4 regions of the Paenibacillus anseongensis genome follow, and region 1 is predicted to be linked to each of the others. Evidence: riboswitches for the same ligand, from Rfam matches in the RefSeq annotation. Region 1 holds a riboswitch; each other region holds the start of a gene.
The links. Region 1 has a riboswitch for cyclic di-AMP ahead of GON05_RS14125 (CAP domain-containing protein). Riboswitches for the same ligand answer to the same signal wherever they lie in the genome.
Positions count from the first base shown of each region.

Region 1 (6,038 bases):
GATGCCGCGCAAAATTTTCTGGGGTCATACCGAAATTATTATTTTCGGTGAGGCTGTCGCGCGACAAGGGGTTCGAGACGAGGTCGATTATCTAATGAGAGCGCCTCAGCCGCGAGAGCGCGCCTTTATGTATATTTGCAAGGGAAGCGCACGCGAAATTCTCGAAATGAATACACGGCTGGAGCGGAACTCCTCAGAGATTATGAGGGAAATTGCCAAGAGCAAAATCATTCTTAGTGTAACGTTGGCGGATTTGGCACACATGTTGGTGAAACAGTCCGGCGCTGCAGCCCTGCCTTTTATTGAGCTCCTCGGGGCGAACACACCCAGAAATCACGACGATACAGGGAGTTTCACCAATTATACGGCCGTATTCAAAGACGATAAGATGGTTGGAACCATTGACGATCCAACCACCCGCGGCCTGCTCTGGCTCAGGGACGAGATCAAAACAGCCGTCGTTACTGTGACGCCGGAAGGTGTCTCCGGCCATGTCTCCCTTCGACTTTTGAAAAGCGAGACGAAACTGCAGCCAATCATCGAAAACGGCAAGTGGCGCATGAACGTCTGGATTCATACGGAAGATGATGCCCTGCAAAATACTACTTCACTTGATCTCGCCTCCGATCAGCAAGCTGTTAAACGCGTGGAAGCCGCTATGAATGATGACATTGAAGAGCGTGTCGCAGTTGCTTTGCGAAAGGTTCAGCAAGGTTTCAAAGCCGACATTTTTGATTTCGCTGGGGAATTCCACCGAGCGTACCCTAAGGAATGGCGTCAAAACCAAAAACTTTGGAACGAGATCTTCCCGAACGTCGAAGTTACTGTACAATCGGATGCCAGAATGCTGCGTCCTGGGCTTTCCAGCATCAAGTCTTCTCGATCCCAAGAGGAAAATGATAAGGAAGAGGAGTATATCCAATGACATCCAAAGACATTCCCCTATGCATGGCCGCGTGCTTGATCATCACATTCTTTCAGTGGTTTCGCTTGAAAAACAGACCGACCAAAGACAAAGCGGCTTATCTCTCTATTTTAGCCTTATGCTGGATGCTAGCGATCGTTTTAGTCATGAATCCGAGTATGCCGGGTCCGACGCAGCTGGTAAATTACATTTTCTACCCTCTCGGTAAACTCTTAGATCATTAAAGGAGCCTCACGGACATGCAGATTGGCGGGAAACAATTATTCTGGATGATATTGACCATGCAGCTGGGAATGACCATTTTACTGACCATAAATCCATCTATCCAAACTGCGAAGCAAGACGCTTGGCTTTCAACCGTTTGCGCAACCGGAATAGGTGCAGGGATCGCTTATGTTTGCTCACGATTGAGTATCTATCATCCAAGGCAAACCATCGTAGAGTTTTCAAAAAAATTATTTGGTCGATACATCGGCTATACGGTTATGGTGTTGTATTTCATCTACTGGTACAGCGTGCTTGCGATTATCATAAGGCAATACGCAGAGTTCATCGTTGCGACTATTCTTCCCAAAACGCCGATCCTTGTCCCGATGCTAGGCATGCTCCTCGTAGCGATCTATGTAACTTTCTCGGGCTTAGAAGTTATAGCGAGATGCTGCGAAATTTTAGGGCCTTTAACCTTGCTCGGGATTGCTATTCCTCTCTTGCTGAGCCTAAAAAATATACATATCAACAATATCCTTCCCTTCTATGTGGATACCGGTGCGATGACTATCCTAAAAGGTGCGCTGCCGACCTCAACATTTCTTGGAGATTGCATCCTTCTGTTCGTCATTATGGGCTTTCTTGCAAAGCCTCAAGATGGGATGAAACCGGCCATACTCGGGGTGGCTGCTGCAGGTCTCTTAACAAGCATTTCGACTTTCTTAATCCTTTCGGTATTTGGACACATCTCCGCTTCGGGCCAAACCTATCCTTACTTTAATCTGATCCGATATATTTCCTATTTCGACTTTTTTCAAAACCTCGATTCCTTTGTTATCGCCATCTGGATTATTAGTGTGTTCACTAAAGTTTCTCTCTACTTTTTTGTTTGCACATATGGAACAGCTCAAAGTTTCGGTCTTAAAAAATGGCGACGTATGATTTGGTTCGTAGCACCGGTTATCGCTCTGCTTACCTTGATTCCTCGGGACTTTATCGATAGTTCCGTGGTATTTCCACAAAAAATCGCGATTCCTTATTTATTGCCCATCCATGGGATCATTCTGCCACTCTTGATGTGGGGGATAGCGAAGTTGAAATATAAATAAAGCCCTTGCGAAATCCCACCTGGGAAATCACAAGGGCTGTTTGTTTGAAATTCGCTATAGAGCATTAGTTGCTGATGAATTCCTGCACCCATTCTCCGTTATAATAGGCGACCCCAATTTTCGTGTAATTAGGGTTCAAAATATTTTCACGGTGACCCGTACTGTTCATCCATGCTTCCATGACCGCCTCTGGTGTAGGTTGTCCTTTGGCAATGTTCTCACCTGCATAGGAATAAGGAATGCCATAAGTGTTCATCATATCAAAAGGCGACCCGTAAGTCGGCGACGTATGATCAAAATAGTCGTTGTTGTACATATCTTTGGCTTTATCCAACGCCATAGCTGTAAGGGCGTTATCACTGGTTAGCGCTTGAAGCCCAGCTTTTACCCGTTCCTGATTAACTAATGTAACGACTTGGCTGGCAAAAGCGGATTGCGTAGGTGTATCTGGTGTTGACGGAACTGCTGGTGTTGATGGAGTTGGCGCTGACGGGGCTGGTGTTTGAGAGCCGCCGCTTGTCCATGTGCTGCCAGGAAGGTTCAACGTCATCCCAGACCAAATCACGTTCGGGTTGGCAACCTGAGGGTTAGCCTGAATCAGCGAAGTGAGACTCACGCCATACTTCTGGGAGATCAACCACATGGTATCGTTGTCTGACACCGTGTACGTGGCGGATGCCGCCATAGCTGCGCTGGAACTCATAAGGACGCTCAGACCAATAGCACCGGTTACGACTAGCTGCTTATAACGTTTCAACATAGAAATCTCTCCTTTTTGCGGCCTGCGAGGTTAGCTGTCGGATTCGGGTCAAAGAGTAATCACCCGGTCGCTTACATAGCGACTTCACCCCAAAGAATGGGTCCCCCGTGCTTTCTAAGAAGCTTCGGCCTTCTAAGTTTTTGATCCATAATCGATCTTTCCGATTGTAACACGGGGTTTTTCCGAAAACATGCCGCAAAATTTTCCAACGCTTTATGAAAGCGCAATCATCGCGCTGCAAAAAAATTTTCCAGCACCATGAATAAAAAACCATAACTTCCACAAAATACTCATACACCAAATAAAGGAGTGAATCCAGATGGCTAGCAGTAGAAGCAATACATTACTTGTGCAACAAGCAAAATCAGCTCTTGAGCAAATGAAATATGAGGTCGCTCAGGAACTAGGTATTCAGATTCCTCAGGACGGGTATTACGGCTACATGGCTACTCGCGATACCGGCGCAATCGGCGGACACATTACGAGAAGATTGATTCAAATCGCTGAGCAACAGCTAAGCGGCAACAGCACAGGTAATTTTAGACGCATGTAATGAACAAAGAAAAGACTGCACCACCACTTCCTCCTTGGTGATCCAGTCTTTTTTTACATCACAAATTCCATGAAAACCGGCGAACGAAGCCTTCCGTTTCTCGTCCAGTTTTTCGTCTTGATTTTGGCCATTAGCCGCGGTTCCATATAAGCAAAATGATTGTCCTCTTTGTAGACTAATCGGTGCTTCACGCCATCCAGCGCCTTCTGATGTTGAGGCGTTACCCCGGTCTCAATCACCCCAACCGGAATCTTCAAACCATTTGCTGAATCAATGGACGCCAGCAAAGCAAAGTTATTTTTCCTGTAACCAGAAATATAGACATCTGCATAAGTCCAGTTAATCACTTTTTGCCATTGCCTGGAGCGTTTGTTGCTCTCGTACTTGAAATGTTCTTTTTTCGACTTCAAAATGATACCCTCAAGCCCATCCTGCCGGATTTTCTCAAAATAATCCACTGCTTTACCCTCGTAAACCTTCACCCTTTTGTACCTGTCATTCTCGATGAAAGCTTGCTCCAACAGCTCCTTGCGTTTAAGCAAGGGTAATTCAGTGACATCAATTCCCTTGTATTTTAAAATATCAAATGCAAAAAATACAACAGGTGATAAGTCTGTCGGGTTTAAAAATCTGGCTGACATCGCTTCATAGTCCGGTTTACCTTGATCATCCAAAATAACCAATTCACCGTCAAGGATCGTTCCCTCGTGAATCGGGCATTGGAACAACTCAGGAAATTTATGCGTTACCAATTGATTGTCTTTCGTATATACATAGAGTTTGTCTAAATTAGAAAGAATGCACCTGAAACCGTCTAACTTCAGTTCTGCCACATGATGTTTACTGTTATAAGGTCTATTATCTTTGGCGTCTTGCAAAAGCATAGGAGAAATGAACATATGATATCACCCTACGTTAGATAATACTGCACTGTGATTCATCTGCCTATAGGGACTTGAAGGAAATCGAGGCCTACCCGCTCCATTTTCGACAAAACAAGTGCAATCCCTCTCTACAAAGCGACAATCAAATTCGCAGATTCCGTTTATAATGGAGGTAGATGAATGGGAGGGATGTTCGCATGGACAAGCTATTTATCAAAAGACTGCATACGTTAAACCGTCGCGACGAACTTAGATCAATGCTGCTGCTGGAAGGGATCAAACTCACTCTCAAACGGAAAAAAGAACTCGGCTTATTTTATAGATTATTCAAAAAGACGAAGAAGAAACCCATTGTTGCTAAAGGATGGAATTGAACTGCCATACGCATAAGAGGCGTCCACGAAAGTAGAATTTCTCTACCTTCATGGGCGCCTCTGCTATTTTACAATCTTACTTGCCGCTCTTCGCGTATTGCGCGCTGAACTCCTCAATAACTTTATCGCCGCCGGCTTTTCTCCACTGCTCGATCGCTTGCTTCCAGCCTGCCTCATCGATTTTGCCTAGGATATACTTCGTGCGGGCGTCGTCAATAATCGGCTTCAACTCGCTGCCTTTGGTCGTTTGGGTTTCGGAAACGAGCGGATTCGTCGGGTTATTGACCGCGATGGCCTCGTTTTCTTTGATCATTTTGCCGTACTTCTCCATCAGAGGCGTTTCTTTCCCCGTCGTTTTCGCCGTATACTTCGCGACTTGAAGCTGTAGATAACTGGAGCCTACTTCGGTGTCCTGCAGCTTTTGATCATAAAATACCGGCTTACCGTCTTCGATCTTATAGTGTTTGCCCTCGATGCCCCAGCCCAGCAAATCCAGCATCTTCTGATCGGAAATTTTATCAAAGAAGCCTAGAATCTGTTTCAATTCCGCCTCGGTTTTCACACTTGATTTCGGGAACATAAATACACTGTTATAGCCTACGCCGCCCGGCAATCTCTCGCCTTTGGGCCCTGTGATCCGGGAGACGACGTCCACATCCGAGCCAGGGAACGTTTTGGATAGCGATGCCTGATAACCTGCTCCGTCAATCATATTCGAGATTACCGCTCCAGCTTTGCCCTGGTTGATATCGTCTTTCTTCTGTTGATTATTCAGAACAGGGAAGTCCTGCTTGATGAGCTTCTCGTCGTAAAGCTTTTTATAAAATTTCATCGCTTCGAAATACTCTGGCGCTAGAAAATCAGGACTTAATTTGCCATCCTTCACTTCCCAGGAATTCGGAGCCCCCATAATGGAGGCGATGACGCCAAAACCATCCATCGTTTTCTCTTCCGTCAAACCAACGGTGTCCGCTTTGCCGTTTTTGTCCGGATCATTCAGTGTAAACGCTTTAAAAACGTTATATAAATCATCAAGCGTTTTCGGTGCGCTTAAGCCTACGTTTTTCAACCAGTCGCTGCGGAAAATAACCCCATAAGTGGACAAATCGCGGGCACGAAATAAGCCGTAAATTTTGCCATCCACTTTGATATTGTCAAAAACAGCCGGGTTCATTTTAGACAGATTCGGATAGTCCTTGAGGTAAGGACCTACTTCCCAGAACACG
Region 1 covers NZ_WSEM01000012.1:359,792-365,829, forward strand. The annotation lists gene GON05_RS14110 (Ger(x)C family spore germination protein) at 1-925, shown strand, start outside; gene GON05_RS14115 (hypothetical protein) at 922-1,149, shown strand; gene GON05_RS14120 (GerAB/ArcD/ProY family transporter) at 1,165-2,241, shown strand; gene GON05_RS14125 (CAP domain-containing protein) at 2,306-2,998, opposite strand; cyclic di-AMP (ydaO/yuaA leader) riboswitch at 3,006-3,141, opposite strand; gene GON05_RS14130 (alpha/beta-type small acid-soluble spore protein) at 3,321-3,554, shown strand; gene GON05_RS14135 (ATP-dependent DNA ligase) at 3,608-4,453, opposite strand; gene GON05_RS14140 (hypothetical protein) at 4,636-4,812, shown strand; gene GON05_RS14145 (extracellular solute-binding protein) at 4,889-6,038, opposite strand, start outside.

Region 2 (6,038 bases), on a different contig from region 1:
CATCATTGCGTCCGCGCCTTACAAATCGGCGAATGTCGAAAGTGCGCCCCGGATTGTAGAAGGAAGGCGTATTCTGCGGTCCGTCAAAGAGGAGCGGCACGCCGTTGATGATGACAACGGCATAATTGTCGACAGATAGGAAGAGAGAAGCGCCGAGAATGGCTCTACGTTCAGAAAGCGTGAAACGTGTCGAAATGATCGCATTCTCACTGTTCAAGTTGCCGGAATACCAAACGTAGTTGGCATTAGTAACAGGCACCCACGCAGGGTCGCGAGGAATGATTTGCGCATTAAACCACGAGTTGTCGGTGCCGATCGAAACCGTGCGTTGGCTTAGAAAGCGACCCGAACCGGGTTTATGATACTTTCTAAGCTGTGTGCGGTACAGCAGCATGGCTTTGCTTCTTGGCAGGCCTGCGCTCTTGGGGAGCCGAATAATTTTGCTCGGTTTTCCAGCCATTCGTTGTTTGGGAATCATTTCTCCATCTCCTATCAACATATGAATATACTTGCTTTGTATTCTATGTTTACTAGAGGGATTTGCGAGGGTGTGTGGCTAGTGTTGCCTTTTTCATGCAGCCTAAATTCCCTTTATAGTATGAAAAGTACAATTAATGTGTTTTAATGACACATAATATATGTTAAAATAATAAAAATGCAAAGGAGGAATCTCCCCATGGACGATAAAAATGATAAGACCAAAAGACTTTCCGTCTACTTGCCTGAAAAGGTGAAGACCGATCTGGAGCGCATGGCTGAGGAAACTGGCTTGTCGATGACACAGCTTATTGTGATGGCGACGCATGGTCTTCTCGCGAATTATGCTTCGCACGGCGGAGCTATTTTCGCCGACTTATTGGCAGCTAAACAGCGGATCGTTCACGAGGTGAAGGATAGGCAGCGGCTTTTAAATGAAGAGAAAGAAGGCATGCAGGATTACTACGGCGCGCGAGCAGCTGAATATGAACGGATTTATGCCCGCGAAGATGCGGACTATCAGCAAGAGCTTGCGATGCTGGCGGATATCGTGAAGAAGCAGGTCGCTGGGAGCCGTGTCCTGGAGGTGGCTTGCGGTACGGGATATTGGACGCAGTTCATGGCGGAGACAGCCAAACACATCGTTGGGGTGGACGTTCGACCGGAGGTGCTGCAAATTGCTGCAGCTAAATCTTGGCCGCTGCATAATACCTCTTTCGTCGAAGGGGACGCTTACCGGCTTTCGGAAGTACAAGGGGATTTTGACTATGGACTCGCCAACTTCTGGTTTTCGCATATCCCGAAAAATCGACTGGATTCGTTCCTGCAAGGATTTCACGAGCGGCTTGGTCGGGGAGCCCGCGTGTTCATTGCGGATAATGTGTATGTCCCGGGAAGAGGCGGCGAGCTGATTACGAGTGAACATAGCGAAGATACGTACAAAAGAAGGGAGCTGGCCGATGGCTCCAAGCATGAAATTATTAAAAACTACTATTCGTACGAAGAGTTGAATGAAATCTTTAAGCCGCTGTCGGAGCACCTGCGAATATTTGTCGGCAGCTCCTTCTGGTATGTTAGCTACATCGTGGCTTAGGAATCATCGACCATAGTAAAGAAGGAAGCGCTTGGCTTAATGTCCGGATGTGAATTTAAGGCCGAGAACACCGACCAGAATGAGGATCATGAATAGGATACGCAGTAAACTAACGGGCTCGTTCAGAAATAGGGTGCCGATGATAATTGCGCCTACAGCGCCAATTCCCGTCCAAGCCGCGTAAGCTGTGCCGATGGGAAGAGTTTTTGTAGCTACCGCCAGAAAATAAAAACTGATGATCATACCGACAATGGTGATGCTGGACGGAACCAGCCGTGTAAAACCGTTGGAGAACTTTAGTGAGATTGCCCAAACTACTTCAAAAACACCTGCAATGACCAAGTAAAGCCATGCCATCTGTGAATCACTCCTTAAGAAAGAATATGCGAAGATGCCTATCTGACCGCGGCAAAAAGAAAAAGCCTGGAAGCAGTATCGCTGTTGCGATAAGACTCCCGGGCTTTTTCCCCTCCGTGATCACAGCGTATTCGCTGTGTGTTTTCTCTCGGACCAGACTGGCGCTGCAGCACCACGGAACCCTAGAAACATGATGCCGTAATTATAGGACGGCTTACACGCTATGTCAAGTTACAAAATAGCCACAAGAAATGAATAAAAGCCCTGAGAAGCGGCTCATTCGAGCTAACGCTTGTCTGGGCTTTATTCATGATGAAACAAGAAAATTACTTGGATTCAGCAGTTAGTTGATTGTAGATATCATCCCACAGAACACGTCTAGCGGATACGTATCTTTTCGCATAATAAGATTCGCTTAGCTTGTTTTTCACGATACCTTCATTGGATGCGGAATGAATAAATTCACCGTTACCCAAGTAGATACCAACGTGAGAAATGCCTTTGCCCCCTGTGTCGAAGAACACAAGATCACCTTTGCGAAGATCACTTTTGTCGATCCAGTAGCCCTCTTTATTTTGAGCTGCTGAACTATGAGGAAGGTCAATGCCGAATTTGTTGAATACGTACGCGGTGAAACCAGAGCAATCAAAGCCTCTTGTTGTCGTTCCCGCATCGCGGTACGGTACTCCCATCAATTCGTCAACCGTTGAGTCCAATGTGGATTCTGACGCAGACACACTCCCTAAAGCTACACTCAAAAACAAAACAAGACTAAAAAGAAGAGCAACAACCTTTTTCAACTGCTTGTCTCCTTCCGGTGCCTACGAGGTTAGCTGGAGGGTTCGGTTGAAGGTTCCCTATGATCCCTGTCTTGCAAGATCAATTCACCCGGTATGGTTCCCCCGTTTCCCCAAGAAATGAGGAATTCGGCATGAAATATTTGGTTTTTTAATGCTAGTCTCTTAAATTCGTCATAAACATCGAAATTCCTCCTTTTTCGTGCAATTGGGTCTGAAAAAATGTGTAAAGGTTCGCTTTACAGACAAAAAAATCCCCTTTTGCAAGGGGATTGAACAAATCTAAACCATTTATGGTTTTATTTATTGCTTTTTAACGGCTTAATTTGGCGGAAAGAAGCTGGAATTGCGACGTAATGGACCACATTTGCATGAAAATATGGAAGAGCGGGAAAAGTTGATAAATGATTAGCGCTACCAGACCTGCCCAGATATAGGTCGTTGTTACCGTGATCCCTGCCAAAAGTCCCGAGCTCAGCAAAAGTATCAGAGAGAGGCCAATAATCGGAAAAGAGTACCGCATGAACGTTAGAACCGTGGAGACTATACCGAGACGTGCCGCGATGGCGAACTGCACATACATGAAGAGCAGATGCAGCAGAAAGCCGTACACCAGCATTCCAAGCAGCCAAGGCAGTAAATCGAGGGAAGCTTGTTCATAAGATGTGCTGTGAGCGAACACCTTCTGCGCTTTGGGCAGCACCCAGATGAGCGGCAGCAGAGACAAAGCGATTCGAATCAAATACACGGCGAAGAAGGGGAGCGTGAGCTCCTTGATGCCTCGAACGAAGCGATAGCCGGCATTTTGATCGGAATGGGTGAGCGAATAATAGACACCGCCGTTCAGCATCGGGGTAAGGAACATGCGCGCCAGGAGCAGGCCGGCCAGCCACCACAAGTAAGAATGGCTAAGATCCGTTTTGAATAACTGAAACTGACTTTCGGCCAGAAAAAGCTGGAGTGCTTGCTTCGGCTGGTCGCCGCCGGGAAACCGGTGCATGAGGGGCACTAACACCCCTTGTACAAGCTTATATAGAAGCATCCCCCAGCACATTTGGTAGATGAACAAGACAATCGTAGCGAAGGGTTGCCGTAGCGCCGCCCTGAAGCCGGATTTGAGATAGGTTGTCACCGGTGTCCCTCCTAAGCGTTGTTTTCTGAAGGCAAACTTGCCTTGTAGAGTGGGCGCCTACCAGGCCACCCACCCGAAAATAGCTTGCAGGAATTGAATAATGCCGAGATTCAGGCGGAGTTTCCACTTGGTGTCCACTTCTGCTTGCATAAAGTTATTAATGTGTTTGTTCTCCAGAATGAGCGAGTAGTTCGGATCGATACGAACCCAGTCTATAGGCGTCGTGTGGGTTAATTTGTACTCAATGCTGCTCTCTTTGCCGTCCCATGTTTTGTCGAGCATCGTACCGTCGGCGAAATGGAACTGAATCGGCACTTCAGGTGAATTGCCGCCGCGCTTGGAGATGAGGATCGTGCTCTCGTAAGGGCCGGTTCCTTTGCTGCCAGTGGCTTTCACATGAATGCTTTCAACCGAATAGTCAACCATCATTGAGCCGTAGACATATTCATTGAAGAAGTCGTCCCACTTCGTTTTGGTTATATCCTCGACCACATTTTGAAAGTCCTTGGTGGAGGGATGTTTGAATTGCCATTTTTGAAAATAAGTCCGCATGATACGATCCATGTTTTTGGTGCCGACCTGTTTCTCGATTGCTTTCAGCACGAGCTTGCCTCTGGTATACACATTTTCTGCGTATTGATCATGTCCGGTATAGGCCCATGCGTTTTGTCGCAGGGCGTTCGGAGAAGTAATGTAGCTGGACTCGACCGGCAAATTAGGGGTCGCTCCGAAGTCGGCCTCCATCACTTTATCCTCGGCGTAGGAGGTAAAGCCCTCATCCAGCCAAGCCTCTTCAAACTCATTGCTCGCCACGAGGCCATAGAAATATTGGTGTCCGATCTCGTGCACAACAACGCGTTCCAATTCCTGATCCGGCGTCTTGTCGTCCGCGCCCCAAGCGGTGATGAGCGTAGGATACTCCATTCCGCCTGCGCCGCTGCCTCCGGGAGGAGGTACAACGATAGACAAAGTCGAGTAAGGATACGATCCGTACCACTGGCTATAGCGGGATAGCGCTTTTTTGGCAGCGTACATATAACGGTCTTTCAAATCCTGATGATTGGGATCCAGATAGAGCTTGATCTTCACACCTGGTATTTGCGGCGTAGAGAAGGGTTCTTCCACATACACGAAGTGAGGCGAAGCTGACCATGCGAAATCATGCACATCATCGGCATAAAATTGGTACGTTTTCGTCCCGTTCTCCGTCACCGCCGGTTTCACAGGGAACCCTGTCGCGGCAACCGTGTAATTCGCCGGCACTTGAATTTTCACGTCATACAAGCCGAAATCCGCATAAAACTCCGAATTCCCATGGTATTGGTGGAGATTCCAACCTGGCTCGGTACGTCCCCTTGTGCCCGCCCGTTCATAAGCGGCGACCTTAGGGAACCATTGCCCAGCCATCACGAAGTCGTCCACATAGCCCATTCTGGCGAAGGCCTGGGGCAGCTTGACGAGAAATTCCGTCTTGAGTGTGACTCGTTCGCCGGCTCCCACCGGCTTTGACAGCGGTATTTTGATCAGCGTGTGGTCGTCTTTATTGCCGTCATCAGGTTGTACAAACGACATGCGTGGCGTAAGGTCCTCGCCATCTTCCGTTTTTACGGAAAGCAAGTCCATCCAACCGGTACTATCCGCCGTAGCTTCATCCTGCCTTAGCTTGCCGCCGGACTCCCGCATAAACGTGGTTTTCTTAGATGCGAATGCATTCGGATATAAATGCAGATAAATCTCTTGCACAGGAACCGTTCCCGGATTTTCCCACGATAACGCTTGCTGCCCTTTGAGCTGCCTTGTTTCCGGCGTATAGGCAACATTCATGTGATACTCCGCAATGCGGTAGCTCAGCGGTTCCTGCGTTTGTTTGTCCGAAGATTTGCCGCGATCAGCAGGCTGCATGTCCGGCGCCGGAGCTGACGGTTCCTCCTTAGAGACGACGGGCACCGTCAGTTTACTTGCAGATGGGAGCAAAGTTTCAGACAGCAAGACAGTGCCTGCTGCAAGGAGCATGACAACGAACCATTGTAGCTTTCGGTTTTTGAATAAAACACTCAATAGATTCACCCCGCCTAACAAGCATCTACAGCATGTATATGTAGACAACCTAGGGAATATTTCTGTGAGTGGAAAAGATTTGTTAACACGGCTGAAATAGGCGCTGGCCAAGCCCCGGTTCTCT
Region 2 covers NZ_WSEM01000006.1:22,652-28,689, reverse strand. The annotation lists gene GON05_RS05845 (hypothetical protein) at 1-478, opposite strand, end outside; gene GON05_RS05840 (class I SAM-dependent methyltransferase) at 677-1,570, shown strand; gene sugE (quaternary ammonium compound efflux SMR transporter SugE) at 1,607-1,927, opposite strand; guanidine-I (ykkC/yxkD leader) riboswitch at 2,021-2,123, opposite strand; gene GON05_RS05830 (C40 family peptidase) at 2,254-2,727, opposite strand; cyclic di-AMP (ydaO/yuaA leader) riboswitch at 2,731-2,869, opposite strand; gene GON05_RS05825 (hypothetical protein) at 3,038-3,856, opposite strand; gene GON05_RS05820 (M1 family metallopeptidase) at 3,914-5,869, opposite strand.
Region 2: another riboswitch for cyclic di-AMP. It lies ahead of GON05_RS05830 (C40 family peptidase); the one in region 1 lies ahead of GON05_RS14125 (CAP domain-containing protein).

Region 3 (6,038 bases), on a different contig from region 1:
GACTCGCGAAATTCAGGCGAACTCGACCTGGGGTGGTCCATCGACTCTGTCAGGTTCTTCAATGTTAAATCCACTAGAGGCGCGTCCGCAAGCAATCGGTAATCGACGCCGCGTAGGACTGCCTTCAGTTGATCGATACGTTCAATCTTAAACATGACGTCGCCGCCATAGGATTTACGGGTTACAAAATCACCTTGCCTCATCGCACAAATCCCCTCCATGGGTTATCCTATGGCGGGGCTGGGCATTTGGTGCGGGTTATTTACAGCCGTGCGCGCGAAGCGCAGTCGACAAGCGCGCGAATTCGTCCATGCTGAGCGTTTCGCCACGGCGCGAAGGCTCGATGTTGATGCTATGGAGCAGAGTTTCCAGCTCCGATTTGTTTTCTTTTGTAAAGAACCTCGCAGCGAGGTTGTTGTACAAGGTTTTGCGCCGCTGGACGAAGGACGCCTGGACGACAGCGAAGAAGAAGTCCACGTCCGCCACTTCGACCGGCGGGGTTTTGCGCACACGCAGCCGGATGACGGCAGAGTCAACGTTCGGCTGCGGCACAAAGACGGTACGCGGCACGATCGTGACAAGCTCAGGCTCGCAGTGAAACTGTACGGCAATGCTGAGGCTGCCGTAATCTTTGGTGCCCGGGCGAGCCGCCATGCGGTCGGCCACCTCTTTTTGGATCATCACGACGATGTTCTCCAAGGGAAGCTTCTCTTCGAGAAGCTTCATAATGATCGGCGTCGTGATGTAGTAGGGCAGATTGGCGACAACACTGACGCCATCCAGCCCGTCAAAATGCTGCCGGAACAACTCCGGCAGGTCCGTCTTCAAAATATCGCCATGCACGACACTCGCATGGGGATAAGGCTCCAGCGTCTCGCCTAGAATAGGCAGGAGACGCTGATCGATCTCCACGGCCAAGACGCGCCCTGCGAGCTTGGCCAGCTGCTGGGTGAGCGCCCCGATGCCAGGGCCGACTTCCAATGCGCCCTTGTTAGGCCCAAGCTCCGCAGCCGAAACGATCTTGCCCAGGATGTTCTGGTCGATCAGGAAGTTCTGGCCCAGACTCTTTTTGAGCACAAGATTGTGCTTTTTTATAATTTGTTTCGTTTTACTGGGTGTTGCAACATCTTCCGCTGTTACAATCACTTCATTGCCGGGTATAGTCATTATGTAGCCCTCATTTATCTATAGGTTCTGAATTCTGAATTCCACTCTCGCACCTTACTTCACTTTCCCTATATCTTCGGTTCCAGATGCTCCAAGGCTGCCTCAAATTCCTCACGCGAGATCTGGAACATCGCACATCGCTTATAAAATTGTTTGCCATTGCAGTAGCCGATGCCAAGGGCATTGCCAACGACGAGCCTCCGGGAAGCTGCTTCCGGATGAACGATCAACCCTGCTGCTATGAGATCCTCCATCGTAAGCTGCGAGACAGCCCCGTCGTACTCTGTCCGCAGGTTCTGGAGCGCCTCACGGACAATCTCCGGCGCTGCGTTCTCGACGCCAATGTCGCCCTTATACTCGGCCTGCGCCTGCGTGATGAAGGCATGCTTGCAGCCCGGCACCTTGGCTGCCACAATCTTCCGTATCCGTTCACCTGCGTGATCCGGATCCGTAAATATAATGACGCCTCTGCGCTGCTGCGCGAGGGCTATGCGCTTCAATACGGCTTGCCCGATGGCTGAGCCGCCTGTCTCTATCGTATCCGCCTCGACGGCTCGGCGAATAGCGGCCGTATCGTCCTTGCCTTCAACGACGATGACTTCTTTAATCATAATCGATTCCCTTCCCAGTACGCAGAAAAAGAAGAGGGATTCCCTCTTCTTTCGCCCAGGCTGCTTGCCTGGCAACGTATATTGACATTGTTCCCGCTGAAACAGACGTTTACACGTTAATTTTCAGACGGCTTTTTCGGTCCTACGACATAGACCGTATACCCTTGTTTCGTTCCGAATTTATTGGCGTAGCCATGATCTTCAAAGTAGACGTCGATCATTTGGCCTTTCACACCGCTGCCAATATCTTCAGCACGTCGGAAACCAACGCCCTCAATGTAAACCCACCATCCCAGTGGGATAACTTTCGGATCTACCGCAATCGTTCTGCCCTCAGTAACTGTCGTTCCTGTATAGGTCTTCCCATACCCAGGAGTCCCTTCGGCTTTCCCTGTCGAATCCGCTCCCGCTGAATAAGCCGTGAGCTTCACGTTCTTGAGGATTTGTTTATACCCGAATGTCACACCATTCTTAGAGACCTCATCCACACTAGGGGATGATGCCGATAGAACGACAACGGGATTTTTCGTGCCAACGGACACAACTTTTTTAACGCTTTGTTCCTGTACTTCTTGACCTACAACAGCTTCTGCAACTAATACGCCATCTTCGTAAGTCTTCTCTTTCTTTTTCAGAAGTACGCCCTCTTTACCTTCTTGAACGACCTGCTCTTTACCCTTAAGCAACGATGCATCATTTTTCTTTTCCGTGTCGAATGCAATCGGCTCTGTTACTTCTTCCGTCTCTTTTTTCACACGGACGATTTTGATTTCATCGCCTGATCCCAAAGAGGCTGTCGGTTCGGGAGTCAGCTTATCGTGCTCCCCAAGTGCAATATGTAAACGTTGCAATGCACTTTCAACCGTTCTTGCAGTTGTGTAAACAGTGGTGGTCTTTCCATCAGCAGTCAATTGAATTGGAGAAGCGTGTTCGATGACGAATTTGTCCCCGCCCTTGATTGTAGCCGTAGGGTCTGCAGATATTTCATCGTGTTCACCAATCGTTATGGCTTGTTCATCCAGTAGGCGTTGCAGGACCCATTGCTTCGTATGCACAACGGTTTCTTGTCCATTCACAACCACGGATACGCTCTTGGTAGCCGTACCGTACAACAACACCAAAAACATGAAAGTCATTGCGATTGAGATTATAGCCAGGCTTAAAATCAAACGCAAGTTTTCATGCTTCCATCGCAATGCGAAGGACATGCTGGATGATCGTTTTACATGGGTCTCGCTAAAAGAGATACTGCCCACTTCTTCGGTCCTCCTTCAAAGCCTCGCCGCCAGGTTACAGCATGATTAAATTTGACGCGACTAAGGTTTTTAATTTAACTTAACGTGTCGTCCATCAGCAGTTGTTTGGAAACAGCTGCGTTCTGGTCGTCCCACCCCGCTTTGCTATTCATCATCCTATGAATTCCGGGTTACGATTAGTCGTCCGAAACAGTTAAAGGTCCTTATGGGGACAAAAAGCCAGCAAGAAGAGGACTCTTCTCGCTGGCTTAGTTTGCATAGTAAAAATACACAAATAGCACGCACGACAATCGTTACCTCTCTTACGCTTACGAGGTTAGCTGACGGATTCGGACGTGAGAGTCGCCCTACTCAGACGTAAACTTTCGTTCAACGTCCAAGATTCACCCCTGTTACTCACTCTGTTTACTTCGTCAGCGATACCGCTTTATAAGTTAACAGTGGTTCCCCCGTTCCCATAATTGGAACTCAGCGAATGGAAAAATGGCAAATTGGTTATTAAGTTATTATGAAAAGTATATTACGCTGTTAATCTCTGCCTGTAAAGGGATTAACACCTACTAAAAAGGGCTAAATCGATTAAAAATAGCTTATTTTTAAAATAAAACCACCTTTTATCTACATTTAACTCATTATAACGTACGAATACTAAGTTTCTTCGTGTTTTCACTCTTAAACTAGGCTTCGAAACTAAATTTGTTTATAATTATCAGGTATGAAACACGTATCTAAATTCCAATAATTAGCTATTTAGGGAGGCACTGAGATGGGTCCCATATTACAAGTTGACGCTTTATTCGGGGGATATTTACCAAATAAACCTGTTCTTCACGACCTCACATTTTCTATCCGTCAAGGTGAAATGATGGGATTAATTGGTTTGAACGGCGCAGGAAAAAGTACGACCATCAAGAACATCCTTGGACTGCTTCAACCACAAAGGGGTTCTATAAAAATTAACGGTTTGACGCTGGCCGAAGATCCACTGCCTTACCGTGCCACTTACGCTTATGTGCCTGAAAGTCCAGAGCTATATGAAGAGCTTACAATTCGTGAGCATCTGGAGTTAACCGCCATGGCTTACGGCTTAACGAAGGATGACTATCTCTCCCGCTCACAAGCGCTGCTCGAGCAGTTCCACATGCAGGACAAGCTCAACTCTTTTGCAAGCCATTTATCCAAAGGGATGAAGCAAAAGGTCATGATCATGAACGCATTCCTGATCGAACCTTCTCTCTACATCATTGATGAGCCTTTTCTCGGGCTCGATCCGCTAGCCATACGCTCATTGCTGGAGTTGATGGTCAAAATGAAGCGGCGCGGCGCGTCATTTCTCATATCCTCGCATATTTTGTCTACGATTGAAAAATATTGCGATAACTATGTCGTCCTGCACAAAGGACATATGGTCGCCCAAGGCGATTTAGTCGAATTACGTCAGCAGACAGGACTCCAGCAAGCGTCATTGGACGACATCTTTTATAAGCTTGTAAAAGGAGAATTGGTATGAAGGCGATGGACATGGATACCCGTGCCCTATGGCAGAAGAGATTTGAACATTATATGAAGGAATCCATGGGTTACCTGCAATATGCAGCGCGCAGCAATTTTTTTGGCTTCCTGCTATTTCTTGTCATCCTTTCTTCCTATTATTATGCAAAAATACTACAGCGCCTTCCGACAGATTATCCTTATCTGTGGATCGTCCTTTTGCTGCTGGTACCTTTGTTAGCCTCAAGCCCCATTCGCACTCTAGCCAGAAGTGCAGACCGTATGTTTCTGCTGCGCGTTGAACATCAGATGGGTCCTTACTTCCGCGGCGGATTCATGTACAGCTTAGTGCTGCAAGCCTTCTGGACATTTCTGGCATGGGTCGTCCTATGGCCCTTGTATCATCACTGCCTTGGTCGCGATGAGCAGCATTTCTTATGGATGCTTGCCTTGCTTCTATTAATGAAGGTAGGCCATTTATTGGCGAGCTGGCAAGAAAGCCGATTCACTCATGAGCGGGCAAGAAGGGTTTCTGTTAGCTTCCGCTGGCTGGCAACAGCCGTCCTGATATCTCTGCAATTTCTGACAAGCGTTCTATGGGCAAGCGGAGCCGCTCTTGTACTTACACTGGCTTGGTTAACAGCTACGCATTACGTATCCAAATACTACATCGGATGGGATTATCTCATTGCGAAGGAAAGGCAGCAGCAGGCACGACTATATGCCTTTTTCAACTGGTTCGTGGATGTTCCGCAATTGGGAACGCGAATAGCCCGCCGAAGCTGGATCAGCGGGGTCACAAGATTTATTCCTTTTAAACAGGATGCTGCCTATCTCTACATATATATGAAAACATTTCTACGTACGGAGCTATTCGCGATTGTCCTACGTATATCCTTACTAGGCACATTAGCCATCGCCGTTTCAAGCAGCAGTACCGCGAGACTGCTCATCTTCTTTATCGCTTTGATTATTTCCATGGTTCAGCTAACGCCACTTGAGCGTTCACACCGCTATACCTTTTGGCTCGACATGTACCCGCTTAACCGTCAGTTGAAAGCCGGCTCCCTAGCCTTCATCATTTGGTCAGCCTTGCTGCTAGAGTTATGTATGCTTTCGATTCCGTTCATGATTCGATCTTCACTTATCTACATTGTCGTGCCGCTCATCGGCTTCCTCTTTATCTCGCTCAGCTGCGGAGTTTTTCTACGACGAAAATTTGCAAAAAATGCTTTACTTGAGACCTAACAAGGCAATGGCGTTGTTTGTCGTTATTTCTGCAAGTTCTTCCAGACTTATGCCCTTGATTTCCGCGGCCGTTTCAGCCACCAACCGAACATAAGCCGATTCATTGCGCTTGCCGCGGAAAGGATGCGGGGTCAAATAAGGAGCATCCGTCTCGATGAGTAAGCGGTCCAAAGGAACCTGCGCCAGCACTTCCTTGGGCTGCTTTGCATTTTTGAAAGTGACAGGGCCTCCGAAGGAAATATGGAAATTCATATCCAAACACTGC
Region 3 covers NZ_WSEM01000032.1:57,975-64,012, forward strand. The annotation lists gene yabG (sporulation peptidase YabG) at 1-203, opposite strand, end outside; gene rsmA (16S rRNA (adenine(1518)-N(6)/adenine(1519)-N(6))-dimethyltransferase RsmA) at 259-1,167, opposite strand; gene rnmV (ribonuclease M5) at 1,236-1,778, opposite strand; gene GON05_RS30150 (ubiquitin-like domain-containing protein) at 1,895-3,034, opposite strand; cyclic di-AMP (ydaO/yuaA leader) riboswitch at 3,325-3,518, opposite strand; gene GON05_RS30155 (ABC transporter ATP-binding protein) at 3,801-4,544, shown strand; gene GON05_RS30160 (ABC transporter permease) at 4,541-5,773, shown strand; gene GON05_RS30165 (TatD family hydrolase) at 5,759-6,038, opposite strand, start outside.
Region 3: another riboswitch for cyclic di-AMP. It lies ahead of GON05_RS30150 (ubiquitin-like domain-containing protein); the one in region 1 lies ahead of GON05_RS14125 (CAP domain-containing protein).

Region 4 (6,038 bases), on a different contig from region 1:
GTCTCCAAGTACGTTGTAGCCCGCCAACTGGAAGCCCAGGTCGTGGGCAATGTCGACGGCGATATCGTCGTAGAAGGCCGTGCCTGAGCGGAAAAACAGCGGCCGCCTCCCTGTCCGCTTCTCGATCTCATCCGCATTTTCCGTTACTTCGCGAATCGCATCGCTCACATCTTTGGTTCCTGCGATGCCATATGCGGCTCTGCCATTCACAGAGAGCGGCCGATGCTCGGTCCCGTGGTTTTCGATTTCGAACAGCGGATTCGCCGCCAGCTTGGCAAAAATGTCCGGATTCGCAGCAAGCCATCTCGCATTAACAAACAAGGTCGCTGGAATTTGCTCCTTGATCAAATAATCGACCAACTTCTCATCGTAACCGCTGCCTTCTTTGCCGCCGCAAGCATCAAAGGTCAGGGCGATCACCTTATCCTGCGTCACAAGATGTGTCCGCACGCCAGGGATGTTCTCGCCCCACTTTGTCGGAACTGCCTTATGGTACCGTTCCACTAAGGTCTGGGCAAGCGAAGGCGACTTGGCAGGTGAGAGCGGTGCGTCTGTTGGTGCTGATATGTCTGTCGGCATCACTTTCGAAGAGGGAACTGGAGTGACGGTGCCTTGCACAACCGGCGTTGCAGATGCAACAGAATCCGGCCTTTCCGACACAGCCGCTTCGTTTGCAAGCTTCATCGACCCTCTCTCCACCCCACAACCTGTAAGCGTTATCAACGCACTCGAAAGAAAAAGGAAGCACACCAAGCGCTTCCTCATTTGTGTTTTCTCCAATCCAGCTTGCTCTTCTCGAGCAGGTGGCCAAAGTCATTCTCCAGCCGCTTCTCCTCCGCCTTGCGCGCAGCCTCTGCTTCAGCTCTGGCAGCATCTTTACGAGCCTGTTCCTCAGCTTTCATCGCATCCGCCTGTGCTTTCAGCCCGGCTACGATATCAGGGCTCAGCAAATCTTTGAGTGTCGCAGGTTTATCTTGCGCGCTAGGTTCAGCGGTTGTGTTTGACCATTTCTTTTTTGCCATAAAGGGTTCACCTCTGTTCCATTTCTACATCCGGTATACCCCTTTATTGTACACTTCTACTCATGCAAATGATAGGGCACCGTCGCAACGACGATATCTTTATCGGCTTGCAGCTTCGAGCGAATACGTGCGGCAGACTGGTTGTGGAGCAAGCGGTGCCACCATTTTTTCGGCATGAACTGGGGCAGGATCACCATGATCGATTGCTTTTCCGAAACATGGGTATCGACTCTTTCAATAAACTCAGCCAGCGGCTTCAAAATAGTCCGGTAACGGGATTTGAACACAACAAGCCGAACACCCGGATCCCACTTATCCCACTTCTCCTGCATCGCTTCTTCATCCTCATCCGAAAACGAGACGTAGAAGGCAATGACATTGGGAGATAACGATTTGGCATAGTTCAAAGACTGCGCCACTACGCGATGAATACCCGCTACAGGTACAATGATCACAGGTTCCTTAACGCATACCCGTTCTTGCGTGATATCAATGCGCAGTTGTTTGGCTACATCATCATAGTGATTGCTGATTTTGGTTATTCCCCAAAGCAATAGCGGCGTCACAATAATAACAATCCAAGCGCCTTCGCTAAATTTGGTGATACAGAAAATAATAAGAACGGCAAGGGAAACGATTCCCCCTAACCCATTAATAACGAACTTGCCGATCCAGCCGGCTGGACGTTCTCTGAACCATTTGCGGACCAAACCGCTTTGGGCCAGGGTAAAAGATAAAAAGACGCCAATTGCATAAAGTGGAATAAGTGCATCGGTTTTTCCTTTGAAAATGACGAGCAAAATACTTGCCAAAACACCTAACGTTACGATTCCGTAGTGAAACGACAACCGGTCTCCCCGGTACGAGAACATGCGCGGGAAGTTTTTATCCTGGGCCATAATGGACGCCAAGATCGGAAATCCGTTGAAGCTCGTATTCGCAGCCAATACCAGAATCAGCATGGTGCCAATCTGTGTGGCATAATACATGGCGCCACGGCCAAACGCCTGCTCCGTAACCATCGACAAGACCGAAGTGTGCCCATGCGGGTCAGGTGCAATTCCATAACCCAAGCTCAGCAAGGTGACGCCCCCGAAGACAATCGCCAGTAACGTACCGAGCGAAGCCAAGGTTTTCTTGGCATTCTTGACAGATGGCGTACGGAAATGCGGCACCGCATCGGAAATCGCCTCGATCCCTGTCACGGCCGAGCAGCCTGATGAAAAAGCTTTTAGAATTACAAACAAAGTCAATGAACTCGTCATCGAGCTGGGAACAACTTGGAATTCATGCATATTCATGGATCCTGTCAGCATATCGAAGATCCCTTTGCCGATCAGCAGCAAGATACACAGGATAAAAAAGTACGTTGGAATCGCGAACACCGTTCCGGATTCAGAAGTACCCCGCAAATTCAGCCAAACCATCAACCAGACCAGCACTAAGGCTATGGGGACAATGTAAGGCACCGTAACTGGGAAAGCCGACGTTATCGCCTGCACGCCTGCCGAAATCGAAACGGCAACGGTTAACGTGTAATCAATCAGCAGTGAAACCCCAGTGAGCCTTCCCGACATCATGCCCAAATTTTCCTTGGCCACCATGTAAGCTCCGCCGCCCATTGGATAGGCCTCGATCACTTGGCGATAACTTAAAACAAGAAGCATGATTAAAGCAATAATCGAGATTGCAATCGGCAATGAGAACGCAAAAGCAGCAACCCCAACAGTTGCAAGCTCTAGCAAAATTTGCTCCGTGCCATAGGCTACCGAAGACAGGGCATCTGATGACAGGATGGGCAGAGCCTTCCATACCTGCATTTTCTCAGATTCCAGCTCCGCTGATTTCAGCGGTTTGCCGAATACAATCTTTTTCAATGAGTCACTTGTCATGCTGTGAAATTCCTCCAAATAACCTAGTTTTCAGCTTGATTTCCCTTTTTTAGGCGCAAAAAAACACAAGGATAGACCTTGTGCTTAGCCACATGTTCTCCTTTCTCACGACCGCTTACGAGGTTAGCTGACGGGTTCGGGCTGCGAGAAATCTGCCCTAAAGGTAGCTGCCGCATGCGACAAAACACACCTTACTCACCCCGTTGAAACCTATGGTTCCCCCGCTTTTCTGATAAGAAAATTAAGCGAAATATTCAACTGTTAACGTACGAGTTGATACTACTCTCTTATTGGCTCATAGTAAAGGAGAGAATAATCTTAAAAAAGATTATTCCCTCCCCGCATTCATTTGATAATCCGCTTACAATGGTGTAATCCTTTCAGTATCTCTGTTTTACTAGCTTATTGTCTGATTCATTAGATTTTAGGGTGTTTTAGCAAAATTAATTTCTCACATGACGCTTTCTAGTGGCTTGTTTTTGCTTGAAAATCATCTTTTTGAAGATGAGTGGGATACCGCCAATGAGAAATAAATAGCGGGCATCGATTATTTTTTTGAGGAATGCGGCCAGCCTGCCTTTCACTTTTTTGACCTTTAGGATGCCAATCGCTTCTCCGCGACCCAGCGAGGCGACCGTGCCTTTGTAATCGTAGGCGAAAGGTCGTAATGGTTTTCCAGTCAGTGAATAGAGCAAATTTTTTGCTGTATTATAACCTTGTTGGACTGCGATTTGGGCATTGGCGGGGTATGGCGTGCCTTCCGGGCTCATGACAATCGAGCAATCTCCCGTAATAAAAACATCGGGAAACTGCAACGAACGCAAGTAGTCATCCACTTTGACTCTGCCGCGTTGGACGTGGAAGCCCGCATCTTGCAGCAAGGAATTCCCACGGACACCTCCCGACCAAATAACCGTGCCGGCAGGAATGAATTGGCCGTCTCCTAGCAGTACGCCGCCGGGCTCGCATGCCTTGATGGCGGTAGACAATTTATATTGAACCCCTTTACGGCGCATCACGTCCATGCCGTATTCCACGAGATCATTCGGCAGTCCGGGCGGCAAAGCAGTAGGCGATGCTTCGATATTGATGATCTGAACCAAGGAAGGATCGACGTCAAACATTTGGCAAAGATCAGGAATCCGGTCCGCCAACTCTCCAACAAACTCCGTGCCTGTGAAACCTGCGCCACCAACAACGATTGTCAAATATTCTTGATGCTTGGAATCCAATTTATATTTAGCGAACATATACTGTGTATGCTGACGAATGAAGCGAACACTGTTAATGCTGTTAATTGTCATCGCATACTCGCGCAATCCCGGAATACCAAAGGTTTCCGTCTCACTCCCAAGCCCCACGACCAAATAATCGTAGGTGAGGACTTCGTCCGACAGGACCACCTTTTTTTCCTCAGGTACAATCTGTTGAACCGTCGCTTTGATGAAATGAATTTTCCGCTCATCGATCAGATCCTTAATGTCTACACGCGCATTTTCATGATGATCCGTGCCAGCTGCCGGCATATGCAGATGTGTCGTCATGTAGTGATAGTCGTGTTTGTTCACCAGTGTGACCGCCACTTCATCTGCTTTGATCAGCTTCTGCAGCCTTATTGCCGTTACAAGCCCACCGTACCCCGCTCCCAGAATAACCACCTTCGGTTTACTCATCCGAATCCTCTCCTCCGATTACATCAACTTTTTTCTCTACCATCGTTGGTGAAAAAGATCGACCAAACCATTCACAGGTTGTCATGTGAAAAAAATCACATAGTCATTCAGGGCGTACACATGGTTTGGCTCATCATTAGTATATGTGCCTCTTTCTTAAAAATCACTGGAACATTGCCTAGCTTGGTCAAAAAGGGCTGCGGGGTGTGGAGTGGCATATCTGCGTGGGAGCGATGCGGGACGTAGGGCAAGAGCGCGGGGCGGGATTAAGGGAGCTCGATCGCGCGGCGGAGGCACGCTATGCGGAAACAGAGCGTTGTAGCGCCGTGGTGGGGGCGAGATGCGGGACTAAGGGAGCTGGATCGCGCGGCGGGTAGGCGCTATGCGGCACTTAGGGCGCTGGATTGCGGTGGTGGCGGGCGCGGGGGCATCAGTGCGCGGGGCTGGGGGTGATCCGGAACGTATGGCGAGAGCGCGAGGCGGGACTAAGGGAGCTGGATCGCGCGGCGGGTGCACGCTATGCAGGTCCAGGACGTTGGGCCGTGGGCGCGCGAAGCCTTGCCCCTTCTCATTGGATGAATTCCAATGGGAACGCCTTTATGAGGCCGGATTCCCGCGCTCCGTTGGATAAAATCCAACGAGGCACACCAAAATCAGCCCACAGGACGCCAATTTCCCCCTATGCATTGGATTTCGTCCAACCAAATCAGCATTTTAACGTGGAAATTGGCACTTCCATTGGATTTTCTCCAACGGGAATCCACCCGTTCACTGCTCACCCTTACCCTCAGCCTCCAACCTGGCTTTATCCTCTAAACGGCGCAAGCGAAAGCTGTTCATGCCCGCCACGCCCAACTCTTCCAGCAAGCCAAAATTCGCCCATGCGCCTACGACAGCTCCAATGCCGGGGACAAGCTGAAGCATTTTACGGAAATCAATGGTGTCCCGATATTCCTGCTGCAGCTGCTGCCAATCCACTTGATTCATATAGGCATCAGAAGGCGGAAAGCCGCTTGCGATCTTGTGCCAATTTTTGATCGTGTCTAGTAGAGCAGGCTTTTTCGCCGGACTGGAGAACGCGATTTGAAACACATACAAAATGAACAAGCGCTCTCTATAGTCCTTCGTGGAATAGCCATAGGCGTGCGCAAGCTCGAACAGAAATTTCAGCTTGATCCCGATGAGAATCGGGAAGTCCGCCAAGCCGAGCAGAATCCCACCCGCTCCCGTACCTGCTCCCTCGGCAGCGGCAATCTTTTTATAAAGTGACAGCAATTCCTCAGCTTTAGCATCACTTTCAGCCAGAGAAGCGCCTACAAGCGGGTCGTTCTGAGGGATATAATTCATCCCGAACAATGTCGTCTGAAACATCCCCTTGACAGTGGCCGTGATCGTTTTGTGCACCTTTTCCGGGATGAGCTTATTGATGTTTGTGGAGACGGTTTTCGAGG
Region 4 covers NZ_WSEM01000030.1:3,358-9,395, forward strand. The annotation lists gene GON05_RS28705 (polysaccharide deacetylase family protein) at 1-684, opposite strand, end outside; gene GON05_RS28710 (YqkE family protein) at 762-1,022, opposite strand; gene GON05_RS28715 (APC family permease) at 1,079-2,914, opposite strand; cyclic di-AMP (ydaO/yuaA leader) riboswitch at 3,012-3,172, opposite strand; gene GON05_RS28720 (NAD(P)/FAD-dependent oxidoreductase) at 3,358-4,587, opposite strand; gene GON05_RS28725 (hypothetical protein) at 4,888-5,040, shown strand; gene GON05_RS28730 (EcsC family protein) at 5,356-6,038, opposite strand, start outside.
Region 4: another riboswitch for cyclic di-AMP. It lies ahead of GON05_RS28715 (APC family permease); the one in region 1 lies ahead of GON05_RS14125 (CAP domain-containing protein).